2 regions of the Martelella mangrovi genome follow, and region 2 is predicted to be linked to the other one. Evidence: predicted binding sites of a transcription regulator. Region 2 holds the regulator's gene; the other holds the start of a gene.
What was found. The regulator LexA, encoded in region 2, represses DNA repair genes until DNA is damaged. The targets are predictions, from matches to a motif close to TGTTCNNNNTGTGTTCNG.

Region 1 (15,831 bases), on a different contig from region 2:
GCTCCGCCCGGCGCTATCGTTGTCCGCGACATCGGAACAGACCACGAGGGACCGCTTGCGGGTATTCTCGCCGCACTCGACCACCTCACAAGGAACGACAGCCCGGCAACCCACATGATTTCGGTCGCTGTCGACACGCCATTTTTCCCCGCAGACCTCGTTGCCCGGCTGACTGAAGCGCGCCCTGCCGAAAATGAAATCGTGCTGGCACAGTCGGAAGGGCGGGTTCATCCGGTCTTCGCGCTGTGGCCGCTTGCTCTCCACGACGACCTGACACGCTGGTTTGCCACCGGCAGCAACCGGCGCCTGATGGATTTTGTCAAAGCCCATCCGCACCGGACCGTCGATTTTTCAACGGTTGCCACGCCGGAAGGCGCTGTCGATCCGTTTTTCAACATCAACACCCCGCAGGATCTCGACACCGCCCGGCAGATCGCAAAACTGACCGGAAACGCCTGATCGCGGTTGCGCCGCCCCCGATCCCGGCATAGAGCATGAGCGATATTCAACGGGGCAACCGCAATGGCACGCAAGATCGACGAGGAAAAACTGGCCAAGGCCTATAACCGGGCGCTTTCGCTCGAAAAGGCGGGTAAACTGGCCGAAGCGGCAGAGGCATACCGCCAGGTCCTGAAGATCGACCCGGAGGATCACGGCGGCGCGGCGGTGCGGCTTGCCGCCATCGGCTTCGGCGAAGCGCCGAAAAAGGCGCCCGACGCCTATGTCGAAACGCTGTTCGATCAGCACGCCGAGGATTTCGAGGATATTCTCGTCGACCAGCTCGGCTATTGCGTGCCGATGATCATCCGCCAGCGGTTCCAGGCGCTCGGCATCGGCCCGTTCGAGCGCATGCTCGACCTGGGTTGCGGCACGGGGCTCGGCGCCAGCGCGCTGCGCGATATGGCCGGCGAGATCACCGGGCTCGACATTTCCGAAAACATGGTGGAAATCGCCTATGAGAAGGACCTTTACGACACGCTGTTCGTCGCCGAGGTCGAAGCGTTTCTGCATGATGACGGCGAGGAAGAATTCGACCTGATCACTGCCGCCGATGTTCTGCCCTATCTCGGCACGCTCGATGCCTTCTTCTCCGGGGCGGCCAGGAGCATGTCCGGCGGCGGCATTCTGGCGTTTTCCGCCGAAACCCTGCCCGACGAGACCCTGAAGGGCCGTGATTATATGGTCGGCCCGCATCACCGTTTCGGCCACAGTCTGGCCTATCTGACCGCAGGGCTGGAAAAGGCGGGCTTCAGAATGGTCGATACCACCGATATCAATGTCCGCTTTGAAAACGGCCAGCCGACACCGGGTTATCTGATTATCGCGCGCTATCTCGACGCGTGAGAACGCCGCCCGGCCTGAAAATACCGCCACGGCGTATACCAGTGCCAGTCGGCATCCAGCCTTTCGGGCACCGGATCAAACCCGTCCGTGCCGCCCGGGCCGCAGCGTCCGACCCGAAAGAGCGTCAGAAAACCGCCCGCCCAAAGCCCGTACCGCGCGACCGCCTCGTATCCATATTCCGAGCAGGTCGGCAAATGGCGGCAGGACTGGCCGATCAGGCTTGAAAATGTCAGTTGATAGAAGCGGATGAGGCCGAGCCCCAACAGGCGGCCGGGCGTCTTGCGAAACGGCCCCTGCCAGTTGCGCGACGCCGTCTTCGCGCCGCCACGGGTTTCACACATCGTGCCCGGCGTCCTCTTTTTCATCGTGCGAAAGACCGTCCAGCGTATCGAGCGCCTTCACCAGCGCCTCGAAGGTCAACATCACCGATGCGTGGCGGGCCGGATAGTCCTTCACCGGCAGGAGACTGCGCATTTCTGCAAATCGGCCGTCGGGACCGTCCCCGCCCTCTTTCAGCATTGCGCGCATCTGGCTGCGGGCCTGCCGGATTTCATCCGGCGTCGCCCCGATCACGGTTCCGGCCATGATCGCGGAGGATGCCTGCCCCAGAGCGCAGGCCTTTACCTCATGGGAAAAGTCGCTGACCTTGCCGCCGGACATCCGCACATAGACCGTCAGCCGCGACCCGCACAGCCTGGAATGGGCAGACGCGCTGGCATCGGCATTTTCCAGCACGCCCAGCCGGGTCACATTGCCGGCGTGGCTCAAAATGCGCGCGGAATAGATATCGTCCATTTTCTGCTTTCCGTGATGCCTGACCTTCAAACCGGCCGGAACTGAATGATTAAAGGAGAACATGGGATTTCGGCAAGGCCGGGGCAAGTCCCCGGCGACGGTGAGGCGATTGCCAACGGTCCCCGAGCGGGCTATCAACACCCGGCAACGACAGGAAAGAGCATGCTGAATTTCGCAAAGCCGCCGCAGGACAAGGCCCTGCTTGACGAGGCCACCGATTTCACCCCCCGTTTCGACGACAAGGGGCTGGTCACGGCCGTGGTCACCGATGCCCGCGACAATGCGGTGCTGATGCTTGCCCATATGAATGCCGAAGCGCTGTCGCTGACGATCGAGACCGGTTTTGCGCATTATTACAGCCGCTCGCGCAACGCGATCTGGAAGAAGGGCGAAACCTCCGGCAACCTGCAGAAGGTGGAGCAGATGCTGACCGACTGCGATCAGGATGCCATCCTGCTCAAGGTTTCCATGTCCGGCCATGATGCGGCCTGCCACACCGGCCGCCGCTCCTGCTTTTATCGCGCGGTGAGCGCCAGCGACGGCACGGCCGTGCTTGAGACGATCGCCGACCACAGAGCCTTCGACCCGAAGACGGTTTACGGCAAATAGGTCTGCCGCCTTGGCGCCGCTCCGGCTCAGCCGGCGATATAGGACTTGATGTGCTCGGCTTCCTGCTCGACCTCGCGGATGCGTGACTTGACCACGTCACCGATCGAGATGATGCCGGCAAGGCGTCCGTCAACTTCCACCGGCACATGACGGAAATGCCGCTTGGTCATCACTTCCATCAACTCGTTGACGCTGGTGCCCTCGTCACAGCGGTGGACATTATCGGTCATTTCCTGGGAGACCGGCGCGGCCAGCGCACGTGCGCCGTGCTTGCCGACGCAAGCGGCCAGATCGCGCTCGGTAAAGATACCGGCAATCCTGTTGTCCTCGTCCACAATCACCACCGCACCGATACGGTTTTGATGAAGAATGACCGCCATTTCCGAAATCGGGGTTTTGGCCGGCGCGGTCACGACCGCCCTGCCTTTTTCATCCAGTATCATTCTGACAGTGATCGCCATAAAAACCTCCTCGTTTCCGGCTCGCAGGCACGCGCCCGCCTCCACACGAACCATGCATTTGAGCATGGTGCATGAGGTTTTGGGCGATTGCAAGAAAACCATGTCTGGAGGATTTACGCGGCGCTAGAAAACGAGTGTGCGCGGGGTCTTCACGTCAAACAGCGGAAAGGCCAGAAACCCGAACAGGAAACCGCCGACATGGGCCTGCCAGGCGATGCTGGCCGCACTGATGCCCACAAAGCTGACGCCGACGGCAACCAGCAGATTGCCCACAAGCCAGACCAGCACGAAGGCCCGCGCCGTCGGATCGGCAAAGACCTCGCTGATCGAAAGCCGCCGGCCAAGATGGGCCTGCGGCAGAAAACGCCCACCGGCAAAGACGAAGCGACAGGCAGCCCCCATATAGGCCGAAACCACACCGGAGGCGCCGATCAGCACCGAAACGGCGCCCCAGTCGGTGGCGGCGAAGAAAAACGCCGAGGCCACCGCGCTCGTCAGCCAAAGGGTCAGGAAGCGCACGGCGCCGATCCTGCGGGCAACCGGCGCGCCGAAAATCGCCAGCCAGATCGCATTGAAGATGATGTGGCTCCAGCCGCCGTGAAGCAGCGAATAGGTCAGCGGCGACCACAGCCAGGAAAGCCCCTGCTCGCCAAGCGGATGCACGTAACGGGCGGGCAGGAACCCGAATTCCTGCCAGATCATCAGGTTGGTCGCGTAGCCGAGAGCAAATTCCTGGATCAGAAAGATCGCAAACAGCACGCCAAGCGCTGCCAGAACGACCGGCGGAAGGTTGATCGGCGGCTCGCGCCTCTGGGGCCTGAATGGGGCGCCGCCGGTCTGCGGTGTGCGCATGGGTCGTACTCCTGTTCGGGTTCTGATTATCCGATCGAAAGATGTTTGAAAAGCGCCGACGAAACTGGCAGAAGGATCAACGAGCGCCATCCGCCACGCGGTTTGAGGCATCGGCATTGGAAAAGCCGCCGGGGGCCAAGGAAACTTAAACGAATATTAACCGCAATTTGATCAGTATCCGGTTCAGCCTAGCAAAGGATGAATGCGGCCGTTATCATGCCGCCACGGCTTCGCCAGGAACCAACAACCGCCAGATTTCGCAAGAGTTTTTCGAATGCAGAGACAGGCAACACGCCGCTTCCGTTCAAGCCGGTTATCCAGGGCAGCGATGATCTTCGCAGCCTTCATGGCCATCATCACCGGTGTTCCCGTAAACGACGCCCGCGCGGATTCGAACGACGCGGCCATCGTGATCGATGCGCATACCGGAAAAGTGCTCTACAGCGAGGCCCCGGATGCGCCGCGCTATCCGGCATCGCTGACCAAGATGATGACGCTCTACATGCTGTTCGAAGCCATGGATGAGGGCCGCGTCACGCTGAATACCGAAATTCCGTTTTCGAAAAACGCCGCTGCCGAGCCGCCGACCAAACTCGGCATCCCTGCCGGCCGCAGCGTCACGGTCAAAACCGCGATCTATGCGCTGATTACCCGTTCGGCCAATGATGTCGCCACCGCTGTCGGTGAATATCTCGGCGGATCGGAAACCAACTTCGCGAAGATGATGACCAACAAGGCGCATGCCCTCGGCATGACGCGCACCACCTATCGCAATGCCCACGGCCTGCCGAACAGCGCGCAGAAGACCACGGCCCGCGATCAGGCCCGTCTCGGCATCGCCCTGCGCCAGCATTTTCCGCAGTATTACCACTATTTCAGCACCCGCAGCTTCAAATACGGCAAGAGCACGATCGGCAACCACAACCACCTGCTCGGCAAGATCAAGGGCCTTGACGGCATCAAGACCGGCTATACCAATGCTTCCGGCTTCAACATTGCCACGTCCGTGATTTCCGGCAACCGGTCGATTGCAGCCGTTGTCATGGGTGGCGCGACGGCGGCAAGCCGCGACAAATGGGCGACCCGCCTGATCAACACCTACCTGCCGAAAGCCTCCAATGGCCGCGGCGGTAACTTCGTGATTGCCCGTTCCGGCAGCATGGTGTTCCCGAAAACCGGGCCCATCCCCTATCCGCGCCCGGCAGCCGAAGGCGGTGTGGCACTGGCTTATGCGGCCAATGACAATGCTACACCGGCAGCTGCAGCCGGCCTGACCGGCGTCCAGGCCGAACTGGTCTCCAACGTGCCGGTTCCCAGCGCACGCCGCCCGGCCGACAATGATGAGGGCCTGAGCGTCGAAGACGTGCTGCAGACCGCCGACGACATGGCCGATGCCGTTGGCGACGCAATCATTCCCGCAGCCCAGGCTTCCGAAAGCGCGCCTGACACTTCGATCAAGACGAGCTCGATCCAGAAGCCGCGCGGCTGGGTGGTTCAGGTCGGCACGGCGGCAACGGCCGAAGGCGCCCGCGATCTGCTTACCCGCACGAAGGGCAAGGCCGACGGAGCGCTCGACAGGTCCGATCCTTTCGCGCTTGCCTACAACAATGGCGGCCAGGAAATCTACCGCGCCCGCTTCGGCGGCTTCCCCGATCAGGAAGAAGCGGTAAAGGCCTGCCGCGCATTGAAGCGCAACGGCGTGAGCTGCTGGGCAAGCCTGCAGTAGTCTTCAGCTTGAAACAGGCGCGCATCGCCGCGCTACCGATATGAACAACAAAACGCCGGTCCGCATTGCGGGCCGGCGTTTTCCGTAAAGGGTTTCGAAAGATTTAGCCGCTAGTTTTCTCGGTAAGGTTTCGGAAAGCAAGAATGACGATCGCCTCCGATGCCACACAAAAACCCTCTGTCTGTTCTGCGTAGCTAAGGGGATTGAAGTGAACAGGAAACAGCGTTCCGGCATGATGTCAGGCAATATCGAACTCTCAACCGCGCGCCGCAGCGGCTTCAACCCGCTTCACGAGGCCGCCCAGAAACTTGCCGAATATGCCCGTTTTCAGGGCCGCTACAAAGCCAAGGAACTCGTCGGCCTGCTGACCAGCCAGGGTGACCGCGCGGCCCGTGCCATGCAGCCCGAGGCCCGGATCCACCTCTATATACAGAGCAGGCAGCAAGGCCACGCTCCGATCAGCCTCAGACTGCGCTGACCGTATCGAATAAATCCCGAGCATCAAAAAAGGCGCCCTGCGGCGCCTTTTTCATTTCCTGAACCGAAGACCTTACATCTTGACGGCGGAGATCTGTACCTCGACGCGGCGGTTCTGGGCACGGCCCTGCGGCGTCGAATTGGAGGCGATCGGATTGGATTCGCCAAACCCGACGGCGGAGATGCGATTGCCGCCGACACCGGACTGGATCAGATAATTGCCGACACTGTTGGCTCGCTCCTGCGAGAGCCTCTGGTTATATTCGGCCGAACCGGTCGAATCCGTATAACCGTTAATGTTGATCGCGGTGCGGTCATACTTGCGCAGCACGGTCGAAACGGCATTCAGCGTGCTGTAGAAATTCGGCGAAATATCATACTGGTCCGTCTGGAAGGTGACGTTCGACGGCATGATCAGCGTCAGGCGGTCGCCATTGCGCACGACGGAAACGCCGGTGCCGGCAAGAGCACGGCGGAATTCGGCTTCCTGATTGTCCATGTAGGCGCCGATGCCGCCGCCGGCAATCGCGCCGATGGCGCCGCCGATTGCAGCCCCCTTGGCATCACCGCCGACAGCAAGGCCTGCCAGCGCACCAAGAGCGCCGCCGGCAAGCGCACCGGTACCGGTGTTATTGTTGACGGTCTGACCCGAATACGGGTCTGTGGTGGTGCAGCCGGCAAGAAACGCAACGCTCACGGCAGCGATGGTCAGTTTTTTCAGCATGATGTCCCTCAATATGAAGCTTCAAACACTTTCAAGCCGTCTCATTACGGCAATGATATGGCGCAACCGCCATTTGGATATAACAATGGTCCGTCGTCAGGCGCCGGACCATCCTGTCTGTGGGCTTTGCCCTTGGCTGTCAGTTGGTTGCCGCAGCCGTGGCACCGGTGGCACCGGCCGCCGGCGGCGGCGCAATCCTGATCTCGACACGGCGGTTCTGGGCGCGCCCGTCGGCGGTATCGTTGGTGGCAACGGGATCGGCCTTGCCGTATCCCACCGGCATGATGCGCTGCGGGCTGACGCCGCGCTGGATCAGGGCACCGGCAACGGCGTTGGCGCGCTGCTGCGAAAGCTTGAGATTGTAAGCGTCCGAACCCGTTGAATCGGTATAGCCGTTCACGTCGATATCGGTGGCATTATACTTCTGCAGCAGGCCCGCGATCACGGCGAGCGACGGCGCGAATTCCGGCACCACTTCGGCACTGTCGGTGGCAAATGTGATGCTCGACTGGAACACCAGGGCAATATATTTGGGCGTGCGGACGATGGTGACGCCGGTGCCTTCAAGCTTCTGGCGCATTTCCGCTTCCTGGCGGTCCATGTAGTCGCCCGGATCGCTGACGGAAATGTTGGTGACCGACACTTCGTCGGCGCCCGGGTTCACGCTGTTCTGCGTATTGGCCGCGCAACTTGCGAGCAATGCTGTTGCGATAACGGCGGTGATTGCCTTGGCTGACATGTTTCCCCCTTCGAGACGATCGGAATCGTCGTTGCAGATCATTGCGATAAGCGCCATAAAAACAGTATCGGGCCTGACTTAGCAAGTTTTTCCGTTCAACGACAGGTCGAATACACTGGCTCCTCTCCGGCATCTTTCACGGTTGCATGGCAACATCCGCCCTTCACATTGGCGGTGCGGGCGCGAAAACCACCAAAGGGACGGTTTCAACCAAACGCCTGCCGCTAATGGCTGATCGACGCGGCGTCATGCATCTCCGCATTGAGGCGCCGTTCCTCGTCGGCCTTCGGTTTGGAGAACCGCGCAAGCAGGAAATAGGCCACCGGCGTGACGTAAAGCGTGACGATGGTGGCAAGGCCGAGCCCGCCGACAATCACCCAGCCAAGCGCGATGCGCGCTTCCGCACCCGCACCGGATGCCAGCACAAGCGGAATGCCGCCGAGCACGGTGGAAATCATCGTCATCATCACCGGCCGCAGGCGCAGCATGGTGGCATGCTCGATGGCATCGCGCACGCTCTCGCCACGGTCGCGCAGCTGATTGGCGAATTCAACGATCAGAATGCCGTTCTTCGCCATCACCCCGATCAACAGCACCAGACCGATCTGCGAATAGATGTTGAGGCTGGTATCGGTCAGCAGCATGGCGATGAAGGCGCAGCCGATGCCGAAGGGCACGGTTGCCAGAATGATCAGCGCGCTCCACACGCTCTCGAACTGGGCGGCCAGAACCAGAAAGACGATGATGAGCGCAAAGCCGAACACCATCTCCATGCCCGATGCGTTTTCATCGAGCGCTGCGGCCTCCGCCTGCGCCTCGACATGGGCACCCGGCGGCAACAGCGGTTCGGCCAGTTCCAGCAGCCGCTGATAGGCATCGCCCAGCGCCACGCCGGGCGCAAGACTCGACGACAGCGAGACGGCGGCCTGCTGCTGCTCGCGTTCAAGCGTCGGGGCAATCGACTTTTCCTCCAGCGTGGCGATGGTCGACAGCGGCACGATGCGACCGTCGCCGGTGCGCAGGAAAATATTCCTCAAATCGCCGGGATCGTCGACCTTCCTGGTGTCGGCGCGAAGCTGGACATCATAGGATTCCCCGTCGATGAACACCTCTCCAACAGACCGGCCGTCGAGCATCGCCATCAGCGCCTGCGAAAGACCGCCGATATCGATACCGAGATCGGCCGCGCGCCGCCGGTCGAGGGTGAGCGACAGCTGCGCCTGGGTCGCATCTTCGGAAAGCCGCGGCGCGTCGAACATCGGATCGGTTTCCATGGCTTCAACCAGCGCGGTCGCCGCCTCGCTCAACCGCGCATGGCTGGAGCCGACAAGGGCCACGGAAAGCCCGTTGCCGGCACCGCGGATATTGAGCGAATTCGGCTGGAAGGCGAAGGCCTGCACGGCCGGAATGCTGCCCGCTGCCGCATTCACATCCCGGGCAATCTGATCCTGCGTGCGGTCTCGATCGGCCCAGGGCGCCAGCGACATCACCACGAAGCCGCTGTTTGTGTTATTGCCGAACCCCGAAATCGAGAAGATGCTTTCAATCTCGCCGCTCTCAATCAGCGGCTGAAGCTTCTCCTCCACCTGCTGGATGCGGTCTCGCGTATAATCAAGACTGACGCCCTGCGAGGCGGAAACCCGCATCATCAGCATCGACCGGTCCTCGCGCGGCAACAGTTCCGTGGTCAGATTGGCATAGGCAAGATAGGCCCCAAAGATCAAAAGCGCGGCAAGCGACAGCAGCACCAGCGGCGCGGCCAGCACCCAGCGCAGCGTGACGGCATAGACGCGGGCAAACAGCATGCCCAGCCGTGCGATCGGCCCCGGGTTGGTGTCCTTGTGCTGCACCAGAATGCGCGAAGCCAGCATCGGGCAGAGCGTCAGCGCCACGAAGGACGACAGCATCACCGCGAAGGCGAGCACGAATCCGAACTCGCGAAACAGGCCGCCCGCCTGCCCCGGCAGAAACGAAAGCGGCACGAAAACGGCGGCCAGCGTTGCCGTGGTGGTGATGACGGCGAAAAACACCTGCCGGGTGCCGAGAACCGCTGCCGCACGCGGGCCCATGCCGCCGGCACGCAGGCGCACGATGTTTTCCAGCACCACGATGGCATCGTCGACCACCATGCCGGTTGCCAGCACGATGGCCAGCAGGGTGAGAATATTGACGGAAAAGCCGGCGACATAAATGGCGGCCAGCGTGCCCACCAGCGCCACCGGCAGGGTGATGGCCGGAATGATGGTCGCGCGCCAGTCGCGCAGGAAAACATAGATGATCGCAACCACAATGAGCGCTGCGAGCAAAAGTGAACGAACGACCTCCTCGATCGAGCCGGAGATGAACACCGCATCGTCGCTGGAAACCCGGATGGTGGTGCCTTCGGGCAGATTGGGCGCGATTTCGGCAACGACCCGGTGCACGCCTTCGGAAATTTCCAGCGTGTTCGACTTGGCCTGCCGGATGATCCCGAGACCGATGCCCGGCTGACCGTTATAGCGCAGCGCCGTTGCGGCGGTGTCGGGGCCGAAGACGACGGTGGCGACATCGCCGATATGAACATTTTCAGCCACCCGAATATCGGCAAATTCCTGCGGCGTGGTGACATCCGCGGTGGCGCGCACGCCAAGCGCCTGGGTGGTGCTGGTCAACGATCCGGCGGGCACATCCCAGGAAATATCGGACAGCGCCGCCGTCAGGTCCGCCACCGAAAGACCGCGGCTTGCAAGCGCTGCCTGATTGATATCGATACGGAAGATCTTTTCCCGTTCGCCATAGACGGCGACATCGGCGACGCCGGGGACGGCGGCAAAACGGTCCTCGATCTCGTCTTCAACCAGCACCGTCAGGTCGTCAATGTCGAGCGTGGACGAGGTGATTGCCAGTCGCACCACCGGCTGGGAATCGGAATCCGCCTTGACGATGCGCGGCTCGTCGGCATCGTCGGGCAATTGCCCCTCGACCCGGCCGACGGCATCGCGCACATCCATCGACGCGACATTGATATCGGTGTCCTTGCTGAATTCCAGCGTCACCCGGCTCGAACCGGTGTTCGAGCGCGACGACATCGACTGCAGACCGGGCACGCGCGCAACCGCGCCTTCGATGACATTGGTCACCTCGCGGTCGACCGTCTCGGGCGCCGCGCCCGAAAAATTGGTGCGCACGGTAATCACGGGCTGGTCGACATCGGGCAGTTCGCGCACCTCGACGCCGAAAAAGGCTGCAAGGCCGGCCACCAGGATCAGTGCGTTGAACACCGCCGCGAGAATCGGACGGCGCACGAAAAGCGCGGTAAAGCCGTGCTCGCTCTCATGCTCAGCAATCGCCTTTGCCGCCTCGCTGCGCGCATCGTCCGCCTCGGGAACGGTGTTTTTTTCGTCGGAGGGGAGATTGCCGTTTTCGCGGTCGTTGTCGCTCATGACGCCGTCTCCGCCACGCCGCCGGCACCGGCGCCATTGGCAATATCGGTCACGGAAGCGCCTTCCCGCAGGCGCTGGATACCCTCGATGATCACCAGATCGTTTTCGTCGAGCCCGGCATCGACCAGCACCACATCGGGATCACGCTGGATGATGCGCACGCGGGTCTTGGTCGATTGCCCGTCGACAAGCTGCCAGACATAGGCGCCGTTGGAATCCCACTGGATCGCCAGCGGATCGACGGCCGGATAGACATCGCCGGGAAACCGCATCGACACATCGAAGGACATGCCGGCGCGCAGGGCATCGTCGTCATTGTCGAGCCGCGCGCGCACCATGAAGGTCCGGCTTGCCGCATCGATACGGTTGTCGACGGCCTGCACCTCACCCTCGAACACCTGCTGCGGCGCCGAGACCAGGCTGGCCTCGACCGGCGCGCCGGAGCGGACGGCAGTGGCAAAACGCTCCGGCACCGGGAAATCGACAAGGATCGAGGAGCGATCGTCTATGGTAACGATTTCCGAAGAGGTGGTGACATAATCGCCGACATTCACCCCGACAATGCCGGCCACGCCATCGATGGGCGCAACGATCCGGCGGCGTGACAGCGCCAGTTCGGCCGATTTGAGATCCAGTTCGGCCGACCGCTGATCGATCTCGGCATTGTAGACTTCCAGATCGGAAATCGCCGACTTGATACGGCGGTTGACCTCGGCCTGACGGGTTGCGCTTTCAAGCGCCACCTGCGCCAGATCGCGGGCCAGCACCTGTTCGCGATCATCAAGAACGGCGATCGTATCGCCCTGCGCGACCGTATCGCCGGAGGTGATCAGCAGTTCGGTAATGGTGCCGGATTCCTCGGGCAGCACGGTCACCGAACGGATCGCCTCACCGCTGCCGATGGCCGTCAGTTCATCATTGACGGTGCCCGTTGTCACCGGGGCGGACACCACCTGTATGCCGCCGCCCGAAAACCCGCCAGCCGGGCGACCGCCGCCACCGCCGGCTGCCGGCGCATCCAGAATGCCGTAGGACACAAGCACGGCCCGCCCGCCCGGCGCCAGAAAAAGCCAGGCTGCAGATCCGATTGCCAGAACACACACACTGACAGCAACCTGTTTGTAGAAACGCATCAATGTCCCCGGTTTGAAAAAGCCGTCGAAAACGCCGCGGCGGAAAATATGGATGGAAGTATCCAGATCGCCCGACGCACTGCAAGCTGTCGAATGAAACCTCACAGAATTGTAATGTTCAGCGGTGTGATTTGTCTGATTTTACACGTTTTTGGACGTGGAAATGCGGTCGAGCTGTGCATATTTTGTTCTCAGTTCAGCGTGCACCTTCACCTTTGCGTTTCAACTCACTAGATTGACGCCATGATTCAGGGCCACGACGACATACCGTTTTTCGATGATGACGATGAACCGCGCAAACCGGAAGGCAACGCCGCGCCGGCGCAACAGGGCGGGCTTGCCGCCCGCGCCATGGCGGCACGGCGCGCACCGGCGCCACCGGATTATCTCAACGGCCTGAACCCCGAGCAACGCGACGCTGTCGAGACCATTGACGGTCCGCTTCTGGTGCTGGCCGGTGCGGGAACCGGCAAGACCCGGGTGCTGACCACGCGGATTGCGCATATCCTCGCATCCGGACGGGCCTATCCCAGCCAGATTCTGGCCGTGACCTTCACCAACAAGGCCGCGCGCGAGATGAAGGAGCGCATCGGCGTCCTCGTCGGCGGCGCGGTTGAAGGCATGCCCTGGCTCGGCACGTTCCACTCCATCGGCGTCAAGCTCTTGCGCCGCCATGCCGAACTTGTCGGGCTGAGGTCCGATTTCACCATTCTCGACACCGACGATGTCATCCGCCTGATCAAGCAGCTTATCCAAGCGGAAGGCCTCGACGACAAGCGCTGGCCCGCGCGGCAGTTCTCCGCAATGATCGATGGCTGGAAGAACAAGGGACTGACGCCGGAACTGATCCCGGAAGGCGACGCCCGCGCCTTTGCCAATGGCCGCGGTCGCCAGCTTTATCAGGCCTATCAGGACCGGCTGAAGACGCTGAATGCCTGCGATTTCGGCGATCTTCTGCTGCACCCGATCCGGCTTTTCCGCGAAAATCCGGATATCCTGAAGGAATACCACCGCCGCTTCCGCTACATTCTGGTGGACGAGTATCAGGATACCAATACCGCGCAATATATGTGGCTCAGGCTTCTGGCGCAGCGCCCCGGCGATGATGACGGTCCGGTCAACATCTGCTGTGTCGGCGACGACGACCAGTCGATCTATGGCTGGCGCGGCGCCGAAGTCGACAATATCCTGCGTTTCGAGAAGGATTTCCGTGGCGCCAAGGTCGTGCGGCTGGAGCGCAATTACCGCTCCACTGCCCATATTCTGGGAGCTGCCGGCAAGCTGATCGCGCATAATGACGGGCGGCTCGGCAAGACGCTATTCACCGAACGCTCCGAGCCGGATGATGACAAGGTTCAGGTCCATGCCGCCTGGGATTCCGAAGAGGAAGCCCGCGCCATCGGCGAGGAAATCGAGCAGTTGCAGCGCGATGGCGAACTCTTGAACGACATGGCCATTCTGGTGCGCGCCTCCTTCCAGATGCGCGAATTCGAGGACCGGTTCGTCACACTCGGCCTCAATTACCGGGTCATCGGCGGCCCGCGCTTTTACGAACGGCTCGAAATCCGCGACGCGATGGCGTTTTTCCGCCTCACCTGCCAGCCGGCCGACGATCTGGCGCTGGAGCGGATCATCAACACGCCGAAGCGCGGCCTGGGTGACGCCAGCGTGCGCAAGATCCACGACTACGCCCGCGCCCGCAATATCCCGATGCTGGCCGCCGCCCGCGAGATGATCGACACGGACGAACTGAAACCGAAGCCGCGCAAGGCGCTGTTCGATGTGGTCACCCAGTTCACCCGCTGGCAGGAGCTTCTCGAGACCACGCCGCATACCGAGCTTGCAGAAATCATTCTGGAGGAAAGCGGCTATACCGAGATGTGGCAGAACGACCGTTCGGCGGAAGCCCCCGGCAGGCTTGAAAACCTGAAGGAGCTGATCCGTTCCATGGACGGGTTTGAAAGCATGCGCGGTTTTCTCGAACATGTCTCGCTGGTGATGGATGCCGACCAGAACGAGGACATGGACGCCGTATCGATCATGACGCTGCATTCGGCCAAGGGACTGGAGTTCAAGACCGTGTTCCTGCCCGGCTGGGAGGAAGGCCTGTTTCCCCACCAGCGCGCGCTGGATGAAAGCGGCCGCGCGGGCCTCGAAGAGGAACGCCGCCTCGCCTATGTCGGGCTGACGCGGGCGAAACGCAATTGCCACATCTGGTTCGTCTCGAACCGGCGCATCCATGGGCTGTGGCAATCGACCATGCCATCACGTTTTCTTGATGAACTGCCGGAAGACCATGTCGAGGTCGGCGAAACCGAAGTCTCCTACGGCGGCTACGGCCAGTCGCGCTTCGACCGGGCCCAGCCGTTTTCCAACACCTATGCCACCCCCGGCTGGAAACGCGCGCAGGAACACCGCACCGATGCCACCCGGGACAACTGGGGCACGCGGTCGGGTCATGCCGTCGAACGCATCGGCTATGGCGAAAGCGGGCCGCGCGGGCGCACGATCGAAGGCGAGCTCGTTGCCCGCAGCAGCGAAGAAACGCCGTCGCGTTTTTCGGTCGGCGACCGCGTTTTCCATATGAAGTTCGGCAATGGAAACATCGCGGCGATCGAAGGCAACAAGCTGACCATCGACTTCGACAAGGCCGGTCAGAAACGGGTCCTGGACGGCTTCGTCAAACCGGCCTGAGCACGCCCTCAAAAAGGCCCGGAGGGACACCGCGCCTCCCTCCCCCTTGCATTTTGCCCGGCATGAATGCAATTTCTCTAATGTAATGTTTACCTGTTATTATGTCGTGTAAGATTACACATGGATTACTTTTGGTTGTTCGCCCACTGATTTATTACGCACCGCCACATCCGACCGCAAAAGGCCACCGATAATATGAAGATGGCAACACGAAAGGTGCGAAGATTCGACAAACGTGTTGCCGGTGTCGCGTTGGCCGCCTTTGTGTTCGCTTCGTCTACAGCCACGCAGTTATACGCGCAGACATCGCTTCCGCCCTTCGCCGATATCTTCAGCAACAGCCCGGTTGCGATGATGCTGATCGATCCGATCAGCGGGGATATCCTGGCAGCAAACGATGCCGCACAGTCGCTCTATGGCTGGACATCAAAGGAATTCCGCAACCTTTCCATCTCCGAACTGAACCAGTTGCCCAGAGAAAAAATCATGGCGCTGATGGAAGAGGTAAGTCTGGACGAGCAGCATTATTTTCTGTTCCCCCATCGCTTTCAGGATGGCTCCGTCCATACGATGCGCATCTTCTCGTGGCCGATCACGATTCAGGACCGGACGGCGCTTTTGTCGATTGTCTCCGAAGCCAGGGATGTGCGAGCGGGCAGCGAACCGCTGGCGGCCTATTCCTCGAACCTGGTGGAAGCCGTTCGCCGGAAATCCACGGAACTGCAACACAAGTCCGGCCTGCTGAACCTGACCCTGATTGCCGCAATTGCGGTGCTTTCCGGCATTATCGTCATTCTGGCCCTTGTCCTCGTGCGCGGTCGGCGGCTCGTCAACGCCCTCAGCCGTCAGCACCTT
Region 2 (15,831 bases):
CAACTATCTTTTCGTCATGTCCGAGCGCGGTTCCGTTGTCGGCGTCTATAATGACAATGTCCAGGACGCTCCGGAGCTGATGCAGCTTCTGCCCTCGGGGATCGCGCCGGAAAGCGGCGTTGCCATTCCCGCCCGCAACCTGCTGGTGACGGCCAATGAGGAAGACCTAGGGCCCGATGGCGGCGTGCGTGCGCATGTGATGCTCTATGCCTATGAAGAGGGCGAGGCCGACTATCCGCAGATCGCCTCTGATGTGAACCATGATCCGCTGATCGGGTTCGGTGCGCTTTCCAGCCTTGCCGCCGACCCGGAAGACGCCAGCAGGCTCTACGCGGTCAATGACAGCTTCTATTCGGCGCAACCCTCCGTCTTCATCATCGACGCCTCCAGAAAGCCGGCGCTGATCACCGACGCCATCCGCGTGACGCACGATGGACAGCCGGCGGAAAAGCTCGATCTCGAAGGCGTTGCCGTTGATGGCAATGGCGGCTTCTGGCTGGCTTCCGAAGGTCATCCCGACAAAGAAGTGCCGCACAGGGTTCTGCACATCGACGGGACCGGTGAAATCACCGAAACCATCAACCTGCCGGATGAACTGCTTGCCCATCAGACGCGGTTCGGCATGGAAGGCATCACCACGGTGGGTGAGGGCGATGATCTGACGCTGTGGATGGCTGTTCAGCGCGAATGGGGCGACGACGAGAAGGGCTTCGTCAAGCTTCTGGCCTACACGCCGGCGACCGGTGAATGGGGCGCAGTCTCCTATCCGCTGGAAACCCCGGAAAAGGGCTGGATCGGCCTGTCCGAAATTTCCGTCAATGGTGACAATGCCTACATCATCGAGCGCGACAACCAGATCGGCGAAGCTGCAAAGGTCAAGAAGCTCTACAAGGTTGCGCTTTCGGACATGAAGCCGGCGCCGATCGGCGCGGAGCTGCCGGTCGTGCAGAAGGAAGAAGTCACCGATCTGCTGCCGCTGATGAAATCGGCCACCAATGGCTATGTCGCCGACAAGATCGAAGGCTTCACCATCGCCGCCGATGGCACGGCCTATGCCGTGACCGACAATGACGGCGTGGACGACAGCTCCGGCGAAACGCTGTTCTTCAAGGTTCCGATGACGCAGTAACGCATAACACGCCCGGGCGGCAGGAATGTTGCCCGGGCAAAATGTCCTTAAGAGGTCGCGGCGCAAAATGCACTGCGGCTTTTTTATATCGCCGGCATTTCTTCACCTGCGCCATGCTCGGGGCGCGCTGTCGGGACAATAATGGCCTGCAAATAAAAAACGGGCCGGTCTAAGGACCGGCCTGTCTCAGACTGCTGACAAACCCGAAGACGTAGGGTTGTTGCCTCCACCAGCCCTTCCCAGAGGTGTCATGCTCGGACTTGATCCGAGCATCCATTCCACTCAACCCTTTGATAAGAAAGGGTTTAAAGTGAGCGTATATCGTTTGGCCCTGGTTCCTCGGGTCGAGCCCGAGGATGACCCAGAGTGAGGGGCCGCTTTGTCAACAAACCGAGACAGGCCGGTCTGACGACCGGCCTGTCTTTTCAACGTTTCGAACTGTGTATTGACCGATCAGCGGTCGGCAACGGCGACGAAGTCGCGTTCGGCGGCGCCTGTGTAAAGCTGACGCGGGCGACCGATGCGCTGTTCGGGATCTTCGATCATCTCGTTCCACTGGGCGATCCAGCCGACCGTACGGGCGAGCGCGAACAGCACCGTGAACATGGTGGTGGGGAAGCCCAGAGCCTTCAGCGTGATGCCGGAATAGAAGTCGATGTTCGGATAAAGCTTCTTCTCGATGAAGTATTCGTCCGTCAGCGCAATTCTTTCCAGTTCCATGGCGACATCGAGAAGCGGATCGTCCTTGATTCCGAGCTCGCCGAGAACCTCGTGGCAGGTCTTCTGCATGATCTTGGCGCGCGGATCGTAGTTCTTGTAGACGCGGTGGCCAAAGCCCATCAGACGGAAGGGATCATCACGGTCCTTCGCACGGGCGATGTATTCCGGAATCCGGTCAACCGAACCGATTTCCTGCAGCATGTTGAGCGCGGCCTCGTTGGCGCCGCCATGCGCCGGGCCCCACAGGCAGGCAATGCCGGCGGCGATGCAGGCGAACGGATTGGCGCCCGAAGAACCGGCAAGACGCACCGTCGAAGTCGAGGCGTTCTGCTCGTGGTCTGCATGCAGGATGAAGATGCGGTCGAGCGCGCGCGACAGGATCGGGTTGACCTTGTATTCCTCGCACGGCGTGGCGAAGCACATATGCAGGAAATTGGCCGCATAGCCGAGATCGTTGCGCGGATACACGAAGGGTTCGCCGACATGGTACTTGTAGGCCATTGCCGCGATCGTCGGGATCTTGGCGATCATGCGGACGCTGGCGATCTCGCGCTTGTAGGGGTCGGAGATGTCGATCGAGTCGTGATAAAACGCCGACATGGCGCCGACAGCGCCACAGATGATGGCCATCGGGTGAGCATCACGGCGGAAACCGGTGAAAAGCCGTGTCATCTGCTCGTGAATCATCGTGTGATGGGTGACGCGGAAGTCGAAATCCTTCTTCTGCGTTGCCGTCGGCAGTTCACCGAAAAGCAGCAAGTAGCAGATTTCGAGGAAGTCGGCATTTTCGGCCAGCTGGTCGATCGGATAACCGCGGTGCAGCAGAATACCGTTGTCGCCATCGATATAGGTAATTGCCGATTTGCACGATGCCGTCGAGGTGAAGCCGGGATCGTATGTGAACATGCCTGACTGTTTGTACAGGCTGTTGATGTCGAGCACTTTTGGACCGAAGGTGCCTGCTTCGACGTTCAGTTCCAGTTCCTGTCCGTCCAAGGTGAGTTTGCCAGTTTCCGTCATGCTATCCTCCAAATCTTCCAGCGCGGGACGCGTGATAAACACGATCAAAGGTACCAATTAGGTATAGGATCGATGCGCCGCTGCCAAGCCGCTGAATGGTTCATGTTGCGGTGCGGGTGATGATTTATAATTTGCGTTTAGCAAGTTTTTTGAGCTTCTGAAAAGGAAATTTTTCCGCAAGCTGCGTTCTGCAACGTTGCTTTTTGCTCCAGGTAACCACACGATACCCTAGGTTGTGGCGGAGCGGTTTTGATGGGAGAGGGCGAGAAACAGGTTACGGAACGTCCAAAGCGGCGCGGGGGCGGCGCCGTTCGTGGCCGCTTGCGCAGATGGCGAACGAAAGCCGCTTCCGGCAGCGATACGGTCTGGAATCCGCCAACTTCTGCGGAGCAGCCGGAGGGCAGGGACGTCGGCACGCTTTTTTCCGAAGAACTTGCCTATGGACGCAGCTTTCTGTTTGCGCCGTTTGTGATGGCTCTGGGGTCCGCGTGGTGGTTTTTCCGGCCTGCAGCGCCGTTTTCGTGGGGGCTGTGGCTCTATTGGGCGATCGCCGTTGGTGCCGCCGTTTCGTTGCGCAATGCCGGTCCGGTGAACCGGCTGGGCGCCGGTCTGGTTGCGCTCTTTCTCAGCGGCGCGTTTCTGGCGCAGCTTGAGACGGGCCGGCTTGCTACGGTGATGCTCGACTCACCGGTGACGACCCATGTTACCGGCGTGGTCGATGCCCGCGAGCCGACCGAAAACGGCTGGCGTTATGTGGTGCGCGTCATCGCCACCGACGATCCGGTGATCCACCGTCCACCTGAGCGTGTCACCCTTGTTGCCCGCGGCAAATCGCCGCCGGTCGACATCGGCGGTGCATTCACCGGCCTTGCCCGGCTTTCACCGCCTTCCGGACCGGCTCTGCCGGGCCTCGTCGATTTCGGTTTTCTTTCCTATTTCGACGGGATCGGCGCAGTGGGGTTCTTCTATGGCGCGCCAGACGCGGTTCCGGGTGATCTTCATACGCGGGAGACAAGCCGCCCTCAGTCCATTGGCCTGTTCATGCGCCACAGGGTCGAAAGCCTGCGCGATACGATTGCCGGGCGCATTCGCGCTGTCCTGCCAGACGAATCGGGGGCTTTCGCCAATGCGATCATCACCGGGCAGCGTCGCGCCATGAATGATGACACGCTGGACGCGCTGCGCAATGCCGGCCTTGCCCATGTCATCGCCATTTCGGGGCTGCACATGGCGCTCGCCGCCGGTATCTTCTTTTCAAGCCTGCGTCTTTTTCTGTCTTTTTCGCCAAAGGCGGCAGAGGCGATCGCCACCAAGAAGCTTGCCGCTATGGCCGCGATCGGGGCTGCCGGGTTCTATCTTGCGATTTCGGGCATGCAGGTCTCGGCGCAGCGCGCTTTCATCATGTTGGCGATCATGCTGCTTGCCGCCGTTGCCGACCGTCCGGCCATCAGTATGCGCAATGTCGCTCTTGCGGGGTTTGTCATCCTCGCGGTTTCGCCGTCGGAAGCTGTCGGCCCCGGCATGCAGATGTCGTTTGCCGCAACACTGGCGCTGATTGCGGGCTACAGCTTCTGGCAGCGTCGCGAATATGCTCGCCCGGCGTCGATGCCGGCCGGCACAGTGATCCGCATCGTCATGCTGGGTGCTTTCGGTATTGTGTTGACCGCACTGATCGGTGGGCTTTCGACAGCGCCGATTGCCATGGCGCATTTTCAGCGGATTGCCGGCTACGGTCTGCTCGGCAATCTGCTCGCCATGCCGATTGTCACCTTTCTGGTCATGCCCTCCGGCCTGCTGGCCATGCTGGCAATGCCGCTTAACCTGCACGGCCCCTTTCTTCTGGCCATGGGCTGGGGGCTCGACCGGGTGATTGCCATTGCGGAATGGGTCGATGGTCTTGGTGGCGCGCTCGATACCAGTGCGATGCCCCGCGGATTTCTGCTGCTTTTCCTTGTCGGGTTCATGCTGCTGGTTCTGCTGCGCACCCGTCTCAGGCTTGTCGGACTGGTGCCGATGGCAATTGCCTTTGCCTTGCCCGCCTTTTCTCAAGGCGACCGGTCGCCGCTTCTGCTTGTCTCCGAAGACGGTGCATTGGTTGCGATCGTCACCGGTGATACAGCCGCGCTCAGCAAGCGCCGTCCGCCTTCCTTCATCTTCGATCAGTGGCAGAGCGCACTTGCCATCAGCGCCACACGGCCGCCGAGCGAAACCGAAAGCAACGCTGCGATACTGAAAGACGCGGACCGGTTCGACCGCCTGGATGCTGGACAAATCACCAATGCAAGCACCGCCCTTGCCGAGGATATAAAGGCCGCGCGGACGCAATCCGGTATGTTCATCTGTGAAAAGAGCGAATGGTGTGTGGCATCGCTTCCCGGCAGCGGCCTGACCGTCGCACAAATATTCCGGCCCGCGCTCGTAGGCCCTGCCTGCGATCACGCAGACATCATTGTCAGCGTTTACCGGCCCGGTTTTCAGGCGTGCCGTTCGCCTGGTTTTCTCATCACACCAGCACTGCGCCGCCAAACCGGCACCTTGCAGTTTACTGTCCAAGATACCGATGGTTCAAAATCAAGAAATGGTAACACCACGTCCTCAGAGCCTAACCCGACCGGCTCCTGTGTGAGAACCCACGTTTCCGTCACGCCCGCCATTACGGCAGTAAAACGTCAATGGAACCAACACCGCCTCTATAACTGGCGTTCCGATTCGTATGCCGATCCTGTCAGCCTGCCGAAAACCCTCGATTTCTTCAGTGGTAGCGGCGGATCAGGCCGACAAGCTTGCCCTGAACCTTGACCTGATCGGCAGCAAATATCCGGGTTTCATAGGCCGGATTGGCGGCTTCCAGCGCAATCGACGCGCCCTTGCGGCGGAAGCGCTTCAGTGTCGCTTCCTCGTCATTCACCAGCGCCACGACAATATCGCCCGGGGCGGCCGTGTTGATATTGCGGATGACCACCGTGTCACCGTCGAATATCCCGGCTTCGATCATCGAATCGCCCTTAACTTCCAGCGCATAATGTTCGCCGGTTCCCAGCATCTCGGCCGGAACCGCAATTGCGTGGGTGTTTTCCTGTATGGCCGAGATCGGAACACCGGCTGCAATCCGCCCCATGACGGGGATATCGGTCGAGCCGCTGTCATTTCCGGCAGCCGGTGTTTTGCTTTCGGCAGGCGTCTTGCCGAGGCTGCCTTCAATCACGCTCGGTGAGAAACCGCGGCGCGGCGGCTGAGAGCCAAGGCTTTCCGGCATGCGCAGAATTTCAAGCGCGCGCGCCCTGTTGGGAAGCCGGCGAATGAAGCCGCGTTCCTCCAGCGCCGTGATCAATCGGTGAATGCCCGATTTGGACGCCAGATCCAGGGCTTCCTTCATTTCATCGAAAGACGGGGGAATGCCTGTCTCCTTCATCCGTTCATGGATGAAATACAGCAGTTCCTGTTGTTTACGAGTCAGCATTTGCAGCCCCTTGCCTTCGAAACAAATACAGAACGTTTATATCTGTTCTATCTGTGTTCCGCAAGCTGGAAATAGCAGAGCGGCCTCGATTGCGGTCAATGGAGGCATGAAGGCGGGCGGAAAGGGGTGAGTTAGAAAGTGTTGTTTCAATTTCGAAAGGAGAAAATTCTCGGCAAACAATGGTGAGCGCGCAGGGGTTCGAACCCTGGACCTACTGATTAAAAGTCAGTTGCTCTACCAGCTGAGCTACGCGCTCCCGAGCCCGGCGCCTGTTGAAGGGCCAGCGGAAAGTGGGCGGAACATAGAAAGGGTCTTGCAGAAGGTCAACCCGGAAATTCGGCTCCAAGGCGACAATTTGATGTCGGGGGCGATGCGCGGAAAGGTGATTGGAATTCAACGCCGCTGTGGTTTAAGGAACCGGCAGTTTACGGTCCGCCTTTCAGGCGGTTATCTGCTGGTGCCGGACGCGCTTTCGCCAACGGCCGAGTGACAAGAGGATTTCAGGTGTCGATCGGTGATATTTCCCTGTTGACGGCGCTTCTTGCCGGTGCGCTTTCGTTTCTCTCACCCTGCGTTTTGCCGCTGGTGCCGCCTTATCTTTGCTACATGGCGGGCATTTCGATCGATCAGTTCAGGGGAGACACCTCCGTCCGCCCGGCGCGTGTATTGTTGCCGGCGCTGTTCTTTACGCTCGGCTTTGCGACGATTTTCGTGGCGCTCGGGGCAGGGGCCTCGTCCATCGGTCAGTTGTTGCGTCAATATATCGATATTCTGGCCAAGGTCGGCGGTGTGATCATCATCATCATGGGGCTGAACTTCCTTGGTGTGCTGAAAATCCCCTTCCTGTCGCGTGAGGCGCGGTTTCATGGCGGCGGCAAGCCGGCGAGCATGTCCGGCGCCTATGTCATGGGGCTGGCCTTTGCTTTCGGCTGGACGCCCTGCATCGGACCGGTTCTGGGGGCCATTCTCGCTGTCGCGGCCACGCGCGATACGGTTTCCAACGGCGCGGTGCTGCTGGCGATCTATTCGCTTGGCCTTGCCGTGCCGTTCTGGATTGCCGCGCTTTTTTCCGGCGCCTTCATGCGCTTCCTGTCGCGGTTCCGCAAACATCTGGGCACGATTGAAAAAATCATGGGCGTGCTGCTGATTCTCACCGGCCTTGCCTTTCTTTTCGGCTTTATTGCCGATATGGCGATCTGGTTCCAGCAGACCTTTCCCGTTCTATCGCAGATCGGCTAGGGCCTGCGAAGCCCGGGTTTTGCGCCATGTCAGACATTCTAGGGCTTCTCTTTCCGTTCTTCGGACTGATTGCCGCAGGCTTTATCGCCGCCAGGCTCATCCGGCAGCCGGAATCCGGTCTTGTCTGGCTCAACGTATTCATCGTCTATGCCGCATTGCCGGCCTTGTTCTTCAAGCTTGTTTCGAACACGCCTTTCGACCAACTGACCCGGCTTGATTTCATCTCCGTTGATCTGCTGGCGACCTATGCCGTGTTTTCGCTGCTGTTTGCCGCCGGCTACTTCTGGAAACGCAACGGCGTGCGCGAGAGCACGATCCAGGCCTTTGCAGGGGCTTACGGCAATATCGGCTATATGGGGCCGGGCCTTGCCATTCTGGCGCTTGGCGAAGCGGCGGCCGTTCCCGTCGCCTTGATCGTGTGCTTTGAAAATGCGCTGCATTTCATCGTCGCACCGTCGATAATGGCGGTGGCGGATGGTGGTGCGGTGCGCAAGGCATCACTTGCCCGCCAGGTGCTGACAAAGGCGCTGCTGCACCCCTTCATCATTGCAACCGCTCTGGGTTTTGCCGTTGCTGCGAGCGGGGTTCAGCCGCCCGATGCGTTCAACCGGCTGGTGGACTATCTTGCACAGGCTGCTGCCCCTTGCGCGCTTTTTGCCATGGGGGTGACGCTTGCTCTGCGCCCGGTAAAGCGCGTGCCGGTGGAAATCGGCTATATCGTTCCGGCCAAGCTTATCTTACATCCGGTGCTGGTCTATGCCTTCATGATGCTGCATGGCGGCTTCGATCCGGTGTGGGTGGAAGCCGCCGTGCTTCTTGCAGCCTTGCCGACGGCCACCAATGTCTTCGTGATCGCCCAGCAATACGGCATCTGGTACGAGCGGGCCTCCGCCACCATCCTGATCACCACAATCTGTTCGGCGGCAACGCTGGCCGGTCTTCTGCTTCTGATCGACGCCACCGCCCTGCCGTTATAGACCCTGCCGCTATAGGCAAGGGCTAAAACAGGCTTCAGCCGGCGAATAATTCCTTGATCCCCCTGAGGGGCTGAACGCCTTCGCGCATGGCAAACTGGCGCAGCGGCGGCACGGCCGACAGCATGTAGAGGCCGGCGGAACGGGCAAGCTGCGCGGGAATGAAATCGGCAAGCAGCGAGCGGTTCAGAAGGTCGACGCTGGCCGTTCTGCTCCAGACATCGGACTTGCGCAGAAAATCATAGCGCTCGCCGGTTCTGGCGGAAATTTTCGCGCCGTCGATACCGTCCAGCATGCGGGCAAGGCGCATGATGTCGCGCAACGAAAGGTTGAGCCCCTGGGCGCCAATCGGCGGAAAGGCGTGGGCCGCCTCGCCGACAAGAACCGTACGGCCCTTGCCGAAACGGTTCGCAACCATGGAGGAAAGCGGCCATTTCTGCACCGGTCCCTCAATGGTGACCGCGCCCAGAAGCGATTGCATGCGTTCCTCGATCGCCGCCGCGATTTCAGCCTCCGGCCGCGCCGCCATGTCTTCGGCAGCCGGCGTGTCCATCACCCAGACCAGGCTGGAGCGGTTCTTCGCCGGCAGCGGCACCTGCGTGAACGGACCGCCACGGGTGTGAAATTCCGTCGAGATATCGTCATGGGCAAGTGCGTGGCTGAAATTCAGCACGACAGCCGATTGCTTGTAGGACCACTGGCGCACGCCGATCCCGGCATTTTCACGCACTTTCGAACGCCGGCCGTCGGAGCCGACGATAAGTTCGGCAGAAAATGTCTCGCCACCGGCAAGCGTCACCGCAACGCCATCCTTGTCGACGGTAAAATCGTCGGCAATGGTCTCGAAACGGGTAATGTTCGGCTCACTCGCAATCGCTTCGTTCAGCTTGCCGACCAGAACGGTGTTGGGGATGTTGTAGCCGAAGGCTTCGAGATCGATTTCAGCAGAGCGGAAACTGACGGTCGGCGCACGCACCAGCCGTCCCGTGCCGTCAATGATGCGCATGGTCTTCAGCGGTGCGGCTTCCGGCCGGACAGACTGCCACAGGCCGAGCCGGGCAAGCAGTGCGATGGAATGGTCCATCAGCGCCGTTGTGCGATGATCGCCGCCGCTGGGGGAAGGCGCGACCAGCGCGACCCTGCGGCCGGCACGGGCAAGCGCCAGCGCGGAAATCATTCCGGCGGGGCCGCCGCCGATCACGGCAATTTCAAAATCCGACATGCCTGAAACCTCGTCTTCCTGCGATTTGTTCGTTACCGATATAATGCGACCGGGCGCATTTTGCCGTGAAAAATTCTGGAAAATCATGTTTTTTTTGTACGCGGACGCGCTTCTGGTGCATTGTAGGGGTAGAGAAAACCGGGCAATAACCGCCGACACAGTTTTACGGGAAGTGAATGGGTTTGTTCAGCCAGCGTAAAGTACCTTATGCCGAAATCCGGGCGTTCTCCGTCCACATTCTGACGGCATCGGGCTCGTTCCTTGCTTTCCTTGGCGTGGTTGCCGCCGCCGAGGGGCGATTCGTGGCCATGTTCTGGTGGCTCGGCGCCGCTCTGCTGGTCGACGGCATTGACGGGCCGATCGCGCGGCGGCTGAAGGTCAGCGAGGTGCTGCCGAGCTGGTCGGGCGTGATGCTCGACAACATCATCGATTACGTGACCTATGTTCTGCTGCCGGCCTTTGCGCTCTACCAGTCCCATATGATCGGGGAGCCGTTGTCCTTCGTTGCCGCTGCGCTGATCGTCGTCTCCAGCGCGATCTATTATGCCGACAGCGGCATGAAGACGGACGAGAACTTCTTCTCCGGCTTTCCGGTGGTCTGGAACATGGTGGTGTTCTCCTTCTTCGTCATCCAGCCGTCGTCGCTGCTTGCCATGGCGATTGTGGTGCTGTCGGTGGCCCTGACCTTCGCGCCGGTGAATTTTCTGCATCCCGTCCGGGTCAAGCGGCTGCGGCCGCTCAATCTCGGCGTTTTTGCGGTCTGGTGCGTCACCGGCTTCATCGCACTTCTCGCCCGTTTCGATGCGCCGCTCTTCATCGAGGTGCTGTTCGTGGCGAGCGGCGTCTATCTCTACCTTATCGGCATGGTGCTGCAATTCCTGCCCAAACTCGGCTCGCGGGCGGCCGAAACCCGGGCTGAGTTTTGACAAGCGTCAGCACGGCAACCGAATAAAGTCGTTGGGAAACAGGCAAAAGTCATTGCGTTTCAATGAGGGTTCGTGCTTCATTTGTGCGCAATACAGGGGATGTTCTATTTTTTAGTCAATTTCCGGATGTGGTGCCGACAGGATCGGTAGCACCGGGGTTTCGCGTTTTCGGGTGAATACCGGAGGGCAGTTTGAACCAAAATGATAATGATGTGGGCGGATCACTGCTGTCCGTTCAGGGGCTGACAAAATATTTTGGTACCTTCGCTGCCTGCGATGGCATCGATCTCGATATCGATAAGGGTGAAATTCACGCTCTGCTCGGCGAAAACGGCGCCGGCAAATCTACACTTGTGAAAATGCTGTTCGGAGTGCTGGAGCCTTCCGCCGGCGAAATTCTCTGGGAGGGAAAGCCGCAGCGCATTGAAGCCCCTGCCGCTGCCCGCAAGATCGGCATCGGCATGGTGTTTCAGCACTTCTCGCTGTTCGAGGCGCTGACGGTGGCCGAGAATATCGCCCTGTCGCTCGATCCGGGCATTTCGCTTGCGAAGATCGCGGAAGAATCACGTAGGCTTTCGGTCGAATACGGCCTGCCGCTTGATCCGCGCGCCCATGTGGCCGACCTTTCGGTCGGTGAGCGTCAGCGGATCGAGATCGTGCGCGCGCTTTTGCAGAACCCGAGCCTGATCATTCTCGATGAACCGACATCGGTGCTGACCCCGCAGGAGGCGGACCGGCTGTTTGAAACGCTGGCCAAGCTGAAGGCCGAAGGGCGTTCGGTGCTCTATATCTCTCATCGGCTGGAAGAAGTGCAGCGCATCTGTGACAAGGCCACCGTGCTGCGCCACGGCAAGGTGACGGGCAATTGCAACCCGCGCAACGAGACGGCCTCTTCGCTGGCGCGGATGATGGTTGGCGGCGAAGTTTCGGAAATCACCCGGCCGGAAGCGATGAAGGCCGGCAAGGTTCTGCTTGAGGCCAAGGGGCTGACCGCACCGGCGCGCACGCCGTTTTCCACCGCTCTGAAGAACATCTACCTCGAAGTGAAAGCCGGCGAAATTCTGGCGATCGCCGGTGTCGCCGGCAATGGCCAGTCGGAGCTTTTCGATGCGCTCTCCGGCGAATATCCGGTCGATGACAATATCTCCATCCAGATCGACGGTCAGCCCGTCGGCGCCAAGGGCATCAATGCACGACGCAAGCTCGGCGCGGGCTTCGTTCCCGAGGAGCGCCACGGCCATGCCGCGGTCACGGGGATGACGTTGTCGGAAAACCTCATCCTCGCGCGCAATCAGGCCGAATCGGATATTTTTCTGGCCGGTGGGCCGCTCAGGGTCATCCGTCGCGCCGTCGCCCGGGCGCGCACCGGTGAGATTGCTGGTTTCATGGATGTCCGCAAGAGCGGTGAAAATCCGGCGGCAGGCGCGCTGTCGGGTGGCAATCTGCAGAAATTCATCGTCGGGCGCGAACTGGACCGCAAGCCCAAGGTCATCATCGTCAACCAGCCGACCTGGGGCGTGGATGCCGGCGCTGCCGCTCATATCCGCCAGGCAATGGTCGATCTTGCCAGATCGGGCTCGGCCGTGCTGGTGATTTCGCAGGATCTCGACGAGATCTTCGAAATCGCCACGCGGATCGCGGTGATTTCCGAAGGTCAGCTGTCCGACAGTCATCCGGCGGAAACAATGACGCGCGAGCGGATCGGGCTGTTGATGGGCGGCATCCATGGCGAGGATGCGGACAAGGATGTGGAGACGGCCGATGCGCATTGAACTTGAACGGCGCGCCAATAGTTCGCCGCTGTTTTCGTTGCTGTCGCCGCTGATCGCGTTTGCGCTGACAGTGTTTTTCGGGGCGATCATGTTTGCGCTTCTGGGCAAGGACCCGGTCGAGGCGCTCTATCGCTTTTTCATCGAGCCGCTGTTCGATATCTGGTCCCTGCATGAGCTGATGATCAAGGCAGCACCCCTGATCATGATCGCGGTCGGGCTGACGGTCTGTTACCGCTCGAACATCTGGAATATCGGCGCGGAAGGGCAATTTACCGTCGGCGCCATGGTCGGCTCCGTCGTGCCGGTCTATTTCTACGATTGGTCCTCGCCGCTGCTCTTGCCGATCATGCTGGTGATGGGCACTGTCGGCGGCGCGCTTTACGCCGGCATTCCCGCACTTTTGAAAAGCTATTTCAACACCAATGAAATCCTGACCTCGCTGATGCTGGTCTATGTCGCGCAATTGTTTCTCGACTGGCTGGTGCGCGGGGCGTGGCGCAATCCCGAAGGCTTCAATTTTCCGCAGACGCGCGAATTCGTCGATGCGGCCATGCTGCCCGAAATGGTGTCTTCCGGCCGCGCGCATTACGGCTTCGCGCTCGCGATCCTGGCGGCATTCGCGGTCTGGTTCATGATGCGCTTCACCCTGAAAGGCTTCGAGGTCAACGTCATCGGCCAGTCGCAGCGGGCAGGGCGGTTTGCAGGCTTTTCCTCGCGCAAGATGATCTGGTTCTGTTTCCTGCTGTCCGGCGGTCTGGCCGGCCTTGCGGGCATCAGCGAGATTTCCGGCGCGCTCGGTTATCTGCAGCCGCAAATCTCGCCGGGCTATGGCTTCACCGCCATCATCGTCGCCTTTCTCGGGCGGCTTAATCCGCTGGGCACGATCATTTCCGGTCTTGTGCTGGCGCTGACCTATATCGGCGGCGAGGGCGTGCAATTCACGCTTGGCGTTTCCGACAAGGTGACCCGCGTGTTTCAGGGCATGCTGCTGTTTTTCGTCCTCTCCTGCGATACGCTGATCCTCTACAAGGTTCGGGTGATCTTTTCGGGCAAGGCGGCCTCCGAGGGGAAAGCGTCATGATCATCGAAGCCATTCTCCTGACCGTCATCACCGCATCGACGCCGCTGGTTCTGGCGGCAATCGGCGAGCTTGTCTGTGAGCGGGCAGGCGTGCTGAACCTCGGTGTCGAGGGCATGATGGTGATGGGCGCTGTCGGCGCCTTTGCCACCGCGCATGCCACCGGTTCGCCCTATCTCGGCATGCTGGCGGGCCTTGCCACCGGCGCGGTGTTTTCGCTGCTGTTCGGGTTTTTGACCCTGACGCTGGTCGCCAATCAGGTTGCCACCGGTCTGGCGCTGACCATTCTGGGTCAGGGGCTCTCCGCAATGATCGGCGAAGGGCTGGTGGGGCGCGCGGGCGTGCGCATGCCGGCAATCGATTTTCCGGTCCTCTCGGATATTCCGGTCATCGGACCGTTGCTGTTCAATCAGGACCTGTTTTTCTACCTCTCAATCGCGATCGTCGCCGGAACCGCGTGGTTCCTGTTCAAGACCCGCAAGGGCCTCGTCCTGCGCGCCGTCGGCGACAATCATTCATCCGCCCATGCGCTCGGCATCAATGTGATCGGCATTCGCTATCTCGCTGTCATGTTCGGCGGCGCCTGTGCCGGGCTTGCGGGTGCGCAACTGTCGCTGGTCTACACCCCGCAATGGACGGAAAACATGGCGGCGGGCCGTGGCTGGATTGCGCTGGCGCTGGTGGTCTTCGCCTCGTGGCGGCCCTGGGGCGTTCTGCTCGGCGGCTATCTGTTCGGCGCGGTCACCATCGGCCAGCTGCATGCCCAGGCCTTCGGCATTGCCATTCCCTCGCAGTTCCTTTCGGCGTTGCCCTATGTCGTAACCATTCTGGTCCTCGTCATCATCTCGCAAAACCGCAGGATGACGCTGATCAACACCCCGGCAGCACTGGGCAAACCCTTTGTGCCGGATCGCTAGTCACGGTAAACTTGTCATTTCAGATCAAACCGAAAGAGGTGAACGATGAAATCCCTGAAATTCGCTCTGGCCGCCTCCGCGGCCGTCATCGCCGGCTTTGCCGCCACGGGCGCTGCCGCCCAGGAAGACGTCAAGGCCTGCTTCGTCTATGTCGGCTCGGCAACCGATGGCGGCTGGACACAGGCGCACGACATCGCCCGCCAGCAGCTTGAAGACACGCTGGACATCGAAACCGCCTATATCGAAAACGTGCCCGAAGGCCCGGATGCCGAGCGCGCCATCGAGCGCATGGCCCGTTCCGGCTGCACCATCGTGTTCACCACCTCCTTCGGCTTCATGGAGCCGACGCTGAAGGTTGCCGCCAAATATCCGGACGTGAAGTTCGAACACGCCACCGGCTACAAGACCGCCGACAATGTCGCGACCTACAATTCGCGCTTCTATGAAGGCCGTTACATCTCCGGCGTCATCGCCGGCTCGATCTCCGAAAGCGGCATCGGCGGTTATATCGGCTCGTTCCCGATTCCCGAAGTTGTCATGGGCATCGATGCCTTCGAACTGGGCGCGCAGTCGGTAAACCCGGACTTCGTGACCAAGGTCGTCTGGGCCAATACCTGGTTCGACCCGGGCCGCGAGGCTGACGCCGCCAAGGCGCTGATCGACCAGGGCGTCGACGTTCTGGCGCAGCACACCGACACCACCGCCCCGATGCAGATTGCCGCCGAGCGCGGCATCAAGGCCTTCGGCCAGGCTTCCGACATGATCGAGGCCGGTCCAGACACCCAGCTGACATCGATCCTCGATACCTGGGCGCCTTACTACATCAAGCGCGTCAAGGCGGTTCAGGACGGCACATGGGAGTCGGAACAGAGCTGGGACGGCCTGAAGGACGGCATCCTGACAATGGCGCCCTACACCAACATGCCCGATGACGTGAAGGCGCTGGCAGAGGAAACCGAAGCCAAGATCATCTCCGGCGAACTGAAGCCGTTCACCGGCCCTGTCACGCTGCAGGACGGCACGCCGTGGCTGGCCGAAGGCGAGGAAGCCGATGACGGCACGCTGCTCGGCCTCAATGTTCTGGTGGAAGGCGTTGACGGCTCCATTCCGAAGTCGGAGTGATTTCAGCCGAAAATCATGCAGGGAAGGCGTCCGCAAGGGCGCCTTTTTTGTTGCACTGCACACAACGCGGAAAACAGATAAACTTCATTCATAATTTTTGAATACCTCTCGGGCACGATTCAGCTAAAAGCGGTAACCGGTTCGCAAATGGAGGTTTCATGTCACGCAGCGCTCTGGCCATCGTTCTTGCCGCCGGCGACGGCACAAGGATGAAATCCGACAAAACCAAGATGCTGCATGAAGTGGCAGGCC

Region 1: the regulator LexA is predicted to act here: its motif matches at 12,458-12,475, upstream of ABID12_RS02780 (ATP-dependent helicase).

What each region holds. Positions count from the first base shown of each region.
Region 1 is NZ_JBEPLY010000002.1:69,223-85,053, forward strand. Features, by position in the region: gene mobA (molybdenum cofactor guanylyltransferase MobA) at 1-459, shown strand, start outside; gene ABID12_RS02720 (class I SAM-dependent methyltransferase) at 523-1,344, shown strand; gene yidD (membrane protein insertion efficiency factor YidD) at 1,329-1,685, opposite strand; gene ABID12_RS02730 (iron-sulfur cluster assembly scaffold protein) at 1,678-2,139, opposite strand; gene hisI (phosphoribosyl-AMP cyclohydrolase) at 2,302-2,748, shown strand; gene ABID12_RS02740 (CBS domain-containing protein) at 2,775-3,209, opposite strand; gene ABID12_RS02745 (rhomboid family intramembrane serine protease) at 3,333-4,061, opposite strand; gene ABID12_RS02750 (SPOR domain-containing protein) at 4,336-5,787, shown strand; gene ABID12_RS02755 (hypothetical protein) at 5,996-6,265, shown strand; gene ABID12_RS02760 (YiaD family glycine zipper/OmpA-like lipoprotein) at 6,338-6,988, opposite strand; gene ABID12_RS02765 (YiaD family glycine zipper/OmpA-like lipoprotein) at 7,128-7,784, opposite strand; gene ABID12_RS02770 (efflux RND transporter permease subunit) at 7,952-11,149, opposite strand; gene ABID12_RS02775 (efflux RND transporter periplasmic adaptor subunit) at 11,146-12,282, opposite strand; gene ABID12_RS02780 (ATP-dependent helicase) at 12,526-14,976, shown strand; gene ABID12_RS02785 (sensor domain-containing protein) at 15,193-15,831, shown strand, end outside.
Region 2 is NZ_JBEPLY010000005.1:110,278-126,108, forward strand. Features, by position in the region: gene ABID12_RS09460 (esterase-like activity of phytase family protein) at 1-1,129, shown strand, start outside; gene gltA (citrate synthase) at 1,583-2,869, opposite strand; gene ABID12_RS09470 (ComEC/Rec2 family competence protein) at 3,122-5,668, shown strand; gene lexA (transcriptional repressor LexA) at 5,622-6,329, opposite strand; tRNA gene ABID12_RS09480 (tRNA-Lys) at 6,510-6,585, opposite strand; gene ABID12_RS09485 (hypothetical protein) at 6,643-6,819, shown strand; gene ABID12_RS09490 (cytochrome c biogenesis CcdA family protein) at 6,834-7,568, shown strand; gene ABID12_RS09495 (AEC family transporter) at 7,595-8,545, shown strand; gene ABID12_RS09500 (UbiH/UbiF family hydroxylase) at 8,580-9,764, opposite strand; gene pcsA (phosphatidylcholine synthase) at 9,941-10,690, shown strand; gene ABID12_RS09510 (ABC transporter ATP-binding protein) at 10,882-12,462, shown strand; gene ABID12_RS09515 (ABC transporter permease) at 12,452-13,543, shown strand; gene ABID12_RS09520 (ABC transporter permease) at 13,540-14,457, shown strand; gene ABID12_RS09525 (BMP family ABC transporter substrate-binding protein) at 14,503-15,579, shown strand; gene glmU (bifunctional UDP-N-acetylglucosamine diphosphorylase/glucosamine-1-phosphate N-acetyltransferase GlmU) at 15,738-15,831, shown strand, end outside.